Regions from separate parts of the Paenibacillus sp. FSL R5-0887 genome, predicted to be linked through region 1. Evidence: riboswitches for the same ligand, from Rfam matches in the RefSeq annotation. Region 1 holds a riboswitch; the other holds the start of a gene.
What was found. A riboswitch is a leader RNA that binds a small molecule or an ion and turns the genes downstream of it on or off. The one in region 1 is predicted to bind preQ1.
Positions count from the first base shown of each region.

Region 2: linked by a shared signal. The riboswitch ahead of MKY14_RS21015 (queuosine precursor transporter) and the one ahead of queF (preQ(1) synthase) in region 1 are both predicted to bind preQ1.

Region 1 covers NZ_JBBOCE010000001.1:1,635,532-1,638,951, forward strand. The annotation lists gene queE (7-carboxy-7-deazaguanine synthase QueE) at 1-353, opposite strand, end outside; gene MKY14_RS07320 (6-pyruvoyl trahydropterin synthase family protein) at 346-828, opposite strand; gene queC (7-cyano-7-deazaguanine synthase QueC) at 828-1,490, opposite strand; gene queF (preQ(1) synthase) at 1,520-1,993, opposite strand; PreQ1 riboswitch class I at 2,157-2,200, opposite strand; gene MKY14_RS07335 (hypothetical protein) at 2,513-2,848, shown strand; gene murB (UDP-N-acetylmuramate dehydrogenase) at 2,913-3,420, opposite strand, start outside.
Region 2 covers NZ_JBBOCE010000002.1:710,172-713,591, reverse strand. The annotation lists gene MKY14_RS21020 (methyl-accepting chemotaxis protein) at 1-989, opposite strand, end outside; PreQ1 riboswitch class I at 1,356-1,401, shown strand; gene MKY14_RS21015 (queuosine precursor transporter) at 1,412-2,125, shown strand; gene MKY14_RS21010 (AMP-binding protein) at 2,404-3,420, shown strand, end outside.

The DNA of each region.
Region 1 (3,420 bases):
AACCAATCCTGCCATTTACTCCCCTGAGTTTCTATCGCTGCTATTATTCCACGCTCATGAAGCAGATTGATGAAGGTACCCATTCCTTCACCAATCAAGGCAGGATTACCGCCTGAAATCGTAACACAGTCGAAATTATCTCCAGCTAACGCCAATAATTCATTTATGATTTCTTCTGCTTCCATCATGCGAACCTTATTCTTAGCCGTACCATCCCAAGTAAAAGCGGAGTCACACCAGCCGCAGCGATAATCGCAGCCATAGGTGCGGGCAAACATTGTCTTCACTCCAATTACCGCACCTTCGCCTTGAATAGTTGGACCGAACATTTCAATTACAGGAATCTTACTCACAGTCACAGCCTCCATACAAACGGTAGGATGGCCCTTCATACGGAACATCTTCAGCCAGCACCTCTGCCCAAGAGGTTGGAGTCTCCCATAGCTTTACCGAGTACAAAGGCAACCCTGCTTGCTTAAGCTTGTAGGCAATATATGAAGACATATTCTCTACTGTGGTGCGGAAAGACAACAAGGCTACTTTGGAGCCCGTATTCGTTAACGTCTCTAACACAGGTTCATTTCCCATGGCAAGAAAAGCGTGATCTAAACGATCTACAAGGCTTTGTTGTACTGTCATTTTGATATCGCTGAAATCAATGACGAAGCCTTCATCCGAGTGGCCTTCCGCGGCCATAGGTTTGCCCTTAAGCACTACTTCGAGCTTATAAGTATGTCCGTGCAGATTGCTGCATTTCCCTTTGTGTCCCACTAACTGGTGTGCCGCATCGAACGTAAATATTTTGCAGACTGAAACCTCGTTAAGCATTAAGAACCGGCCTCCATTCTCTCCGCCTCATATTGCTCAAGACCACGCTGACGCAATAGACAGGCTGGACAAGTACCGCAGCCACTGCCAATAATACCGTTGTAACAGGTCAGTGTGTGTTCGCGAACATAATCAAAATACCCCAGTGCATCGGCCATTTTCCACGTTTCTTTTTTATCCAGCCACATTAGGGGAGTGTGGATCGCAAACTCATAGTCCATAGATAAGTTCAGCGTAACATTCAATGATTTCACAAAAACATCACGGCAGTCCGGATAACCGCTAAAGTCCGTTTGGCAAACCCCAGTGACGATATGGGAGTACCCCAGTTGTTTAGCTAATATTGCGGCAAAAGATAAAAACAACAAATTCCGTCCATCGACGAAAGTACTTGGAAGCTCATCTCCTTCACCAGCCACGATATCTATATCCTGACGGGTAAGTGCATTGGGTGCCAGCTGATTGAGCAGCCCCAGATCAAGAATATGCTGTTTTACATTAAACTTAGCTGCTATCTCTGTTGCAACTTCGATTTCAGCCGCATGACGTTGATTATAGTTGAAGGTAACTACCTGCACTTCCTCATACTGCTGCAATGCCCAAACCAGGCAAGTGGTGCTATCTTGTCCGCCGCTGAATACGACGAGTGCTTTTTTGTTCATATGAATCTCTCCTTATCACAAGTTGGAATTTAGCGGTTGTCCACTTTTTCTGGATAGAGGTCGTGATTGATTAAGCGGTGTTCCGCCATCGCCTCATACTTCGTACCCGGTCTTCCATAGTTGCAATAAGGATCAATTGAAATGCCTCCGCGCGGAGTGAACTTGCCCCATACCTCAATGTAACGCGGATCCATCAGAGAGATCAGATCATTCATAATAATGTTGACACAGTCCTCATGAAAATCACCATGGTTGCGGAAGCTAAACAGATACAGCTTTAATGATTTGGATTCCACCATTTTTTGTTCAGGAATATACGAAATATACAGCGTGGCAAAATCCGGCTGACCCGTTACAGGACACAAGCTAGTGAACTCAGGGCAGTTGAATTTAACAAAATAATCACGCCCGGGATGTTTGTTATCAAACACCTCCAGAATGTCTGGATCATAACCAAACTTGTACTGTGTTCCCTGATTACCAAGCAAAGTAACTTCCTGCATTTCCTCTTTCAATCTTCCTTCTGACACGACAAAAAACCCCTCTCTTTTCCTTCGGCCTTGGCCGGTAATGGAAAGAAGAACGAGATTTCGAAAACTTGGCTCCACTAAGAAGAAACGGAAGCAACGTCCGGATAAAGGACAGCAACCGCTTGTACTGTTTAATATATTCTTAGTTTTTTATAGAGGGAGTTCGCGAACCTCTCCTGCACAACTTTAGCGCAGACTTCTTCTTAAAGCATATTGCGTCTTGAACTATACCATGGGTAGCCCGCTCCTGACAAGTTCTACTCTTTACTGTTACCTTATATAGATCAGCAAATAACTCCAGATTAACGTGGATAGACCTGCGTATGTAGAGATTAGGAAGCTCAAAAACCACGGCAATTTGATCGCGGATTTCTTTTTAATCACATAAACTATTCATATGGTTAATTAAGATGTGGCAAAAAAAAGGATTCAAATCCTAAGAAAAGGGTAACTTATTCATAATAATCTTCGAGCTAAGGGTGGGAGCATTTTATGGAACAAAGTATACAGCAGCTTATGGATTGGCTTAACAATCATTTGAATGAAACAATCGCTATTGAAAAGAAAGAACTTCGTGATTTGGATAAAGTTCATTTCAATTTAGAGTCCGTAGATTTCCGGAGTGCAGACGACGTAATTGATGAATATCTTGGAAGTGCACTGATATTAAGAGGTTTTGGCAGCACACTTAACGCCGATGGTGAACTGGTATCCCTGCCACAATCCACTTATGATTTAGCTGTTGAAGGTCTTCAAATCGTAGACTTAGCCGACCGCAAGGCAGAAATAACTACGGACAGAGCTAATTACACCCTTTCAGTAGATTAAACGAACATGATTATGATAAGCAAAAAGAGCCCACAGCGATCTGCGGGCTCTTTTTGCTTATCATTTATTCTTCTCCAATGATCTCCACTTCCGTTTCCAGCTCTACACCGAATTTATCCTTCACAGTCGCTCTTACATGGTGGATTAGCCCGATGTAATCACTGGCTGTTGCATTATCTGCATTCACAATAAATCCCGCATGCTTCTTGGATACCTCAGCACCGCCGATTCTTGTACCCTGTAAGCCGCTCTCTTGAATTAACTGACCTGCAAAACGGCCTGGAGGCCGCTTAAATACACTCCCACAGGATGGATACTCAAGCGGTTGCTTCGATTCACGTAAATAAGTTAGTTCATCCATTTTTGCCTTGATCGTTAAAACATCACCGGAAGTCATAGCAAATTTGGCCTCAAGTACAATATACTCACCGCTTGCGAATACACTTTTTCTGTATCCCCATTGCAGCTCATCTCCTTGCAGAGTTACCAATTGCCCGTTCTTATTTATAGCTAGTGCACTATGCAGGACATCTTTGATCTCACCGCCATAAGCACCTGCGTTCATATAGAGC
Region 2 (3,420 bases), on a different contig from region 1:
GTGACTTCATTCGCTGCTGAGGCAATACTTTGAATGCCTAAATTGATTTCTTCCATTGCTCTCGAGTTATCTGATGCACTGCTAGCAATAGTCGTACTACCTTTGCCGATTTCTATTACCGATGAGCTGGAGTGTTCCGCCATATCATTGAGAACCTCAACACGTTCTTTTAAAGAGTTGGAATCCGCAACGACAGTATTAGAGGTTACCAGTACATGTCCAATCATTTCTTTCAGGCGTTGGGTCATCGCTTGGAAGCTTACGGACAACTGTGCAACTTCGTCATTTCCTTTAACTGATAATTCTTCGGTGAAATCTCCCTCTGCGAGCCGGGCACTATAAGCTGCCAGTTTTGAGATTGGACGTGTTATACGCACACTCATGAACCATGCACCAGTTAGGCCGATGATCAACGTCAGAAGTGTGATTCCGGCACTTGTCCATAGAATACTGTCTGTTTTTTCTTGAATGAAGCTTACGTCACTGCTTACACCGATAACCATCGTACTTCCGGGAATACCGATATAAGCTGTTTTATGTATACCATGTGCGTCGCTATATGTATCGCTTAGTCCAGTTTTTCCTTTAGAGGCTTGTTGCATTGCAGAGGATACGGTGACACTTTCTGCCCGTTGCAATTTTGCATCGTGATCTGCGGATAGAATCTCAGCTTCTTTCCCCTTCAGATTGACCAGAAAAATGGTTTCCACTCCATGTTGTTTCCTCTTTTCCTGAAAATAGAACTCGAGATTGGTGGCAGACTGATCGTTCTTATTTAGGGTTTGCTGGGCGTGCATTACGTTGAGATTCTTATATACGTCCTGAGCAGCGGCAGTAAGGATTTTGTTAATCTGCGGCATAACATAGCTGTTGAAGATACTGATAGAGATAAAATAGAAGCTGGTGCTTAACAAAAGAGACGTGAGCAACAGAACAACAAATAATAAACGCGTAAATTTGCGACTGATCGAATGCTTGATACGAAACATATCGTTCTCTCCTTTTTTTATGGACGGTGAGGTCATTTCTTTTTTAGTCTTCACTAGATACTCCATGCCAACTGCTGGAAATTGGCGACCCGAGATATATTCCATAGTTATGTCATATTTCTACTAAATGGATCGGGAATAAGGTGTTTGATACTATTCTATAGAATTAACCTCTGGATGAATAGTGAAAGTTTTGTCCTATAGAGCATTTTTTTCTGAAAAAAATGAATTATTGCTGACTATTTTAGATAATTGGCGAAAAAAAAGAAATGGAACTACCAATTTCATATAAAAATATTATTTTTATGGATTGTTAAGCGCTATTGTGATAGAGTATTAATGTTTTGTTCCGAAAATTTAATATTGTAAGCCGCGGTTCGTAACCATCCCGCGTAAACAAAACTAGGAGGAATTTCAGTAATATGTTTAATTTGCTGTGGGGAGTTTTATTTGTTATTGTCAATTTTGCTTTTTTTCTACTCTGTTACCGCTTGTTCGGGAAAAGTGGAATGTACGCCTGGGTAGGTATTGCTACTGTAATTGCTAACATTCAGGTAGCTAAGACGATTGCTATGCCATTTGATATTGTGATGACACTCGGAAATACGATGTATGTCACTTTATATATGACCAGCGATTTACTTAATGAGAAGTACGGAAGAGCGGAAGCACGTAAAGCGGTCTGGTTTGGTTTCTTCACCTTGCTTATGACTACAGTCATTATGCAGATGGTACTAGTATTTAAGCCGCAGGAGACCGATATCGCTCAGTCTTCTTTGGAGACGATTTTTGGGCTGATGCCTCGACTAGCTTTGGGTAGTCTTACTGCTTACTTCATTAGTCAGTTCCTAGATGTTCGGTTGTACTCTTGGATTCGGAAATATTACAGCACCTCAAGTCAGCTGTGGATTCGTTCCAACGGTAGTACGATGATTAGCTCCTTTGTGGATACACTTATTTTCTGTACCATTGCGTTTGCGGGCTTGTATGACTGGAATGTATGGCTTGAAATTTTGCTTACGACTTATCTAGCGAAGTTCTTACTAACCGCAGTAAGCACACCTATCTTATATATCGCCCGAACCTTTACTTTTGCTGAAGAGGGTTCACCATCATCCGTTCAAAAGAAGGACTAAACAACAATACAGCCAGCGCGTACCGATCATAATCGATGCGTGCTGGCTGTTTTTTCGTTGTAAGATGGACTTAATAGTTACATGAAAGATGTGTACATAAAAATAATATAAAGCTAAAATAAGCTATCGTAGCAATTCTAGCGGGTTAGTTTAACAGGAGCGCCGGCGATGGCGCTTATCACATATCCTTTAGTTTGGGCTGGACTTGCGGGGCAGTCCGATTGAAGAGAATGTATATAATCGGTAGTCACAGAAAATACGAACAGGTGTGATCTAGGATGAATCTAGTAGTTCCTATACTGCGTCATGCAGCACAGCAGCCCGACAGCATTGCCTTAACCCATGACCAAGCAAGTCATACCTATGCCACATTAGTAAAAACGATGCGGAGAATCGCGAATGGCTTACAGCAAAAGGGTCTGAGGCATGACAAAATCGCGATTTTATCTACGAATCGTATTGAATTTGTTGAGGTTTTTTTGGGGGCGATTTATGCGGGCTGTGTTCCCATTCCCTTAGATCCCAAGTGGAGTGCTAATGAACTGCAGGTTATTATAGAGCAGTGCCAGCCGACAATGATTTTTGCCGAGCCGGAAGCCGCAAAGAATCTGACCTTCAAGGATCAAATGATCCAAACATTGACCTTCTCAAATGAACGAACAGGTTCCTATGATCAGTGGCTGGCTGCCCTGAAGCCGGAGGCTGAGTTGGATGAGACGAATGAATTATTATTTATTGGCTTTACTTCAGGCACAACCGGATTGCCCAAAGGTTATATGCGTACCCATTTATCATGGTTAAAAAGCTTTGAGGTCTCGAATATTGCTTTTGAATTGGACGCTATGAAGGATGTTTTGGCACCAGGTCCATTTGTGCATTCCCTATCCTTATTCGCCGTAATGCAGAGTCTATATAGTGGAGCAACCTTTCATATCACACAAAAATTTAGTGCCACGCAGGTGTTAGAGCTGTGCCAGCAAATTCCGGGCGTGGTGCTGTTCGTCGTACCAACAATGATCGAATCCATGATGCAGCAGGCTGTACCTGGGCAGATACAGATTGATGCGATTATTAGCTCAGGTGCAAAGTGGTCGGAGTTGTCCAAGAAAAGGGGCATGGAAGTGTTTGGTGGAGCGCGGCTTTATGAATCCTACGGTTCTTCAGAAGCGAGCTATATTAGTTATTTGAATGTTCTGACCGAGCATAATCCGACCTCTGTAGGCAGACCTTATCCCGGGGTGCAAATTTCCATTCGTGATGACCAGCTCCGGGAAGTCCCTCCTGGGGAGATTGGG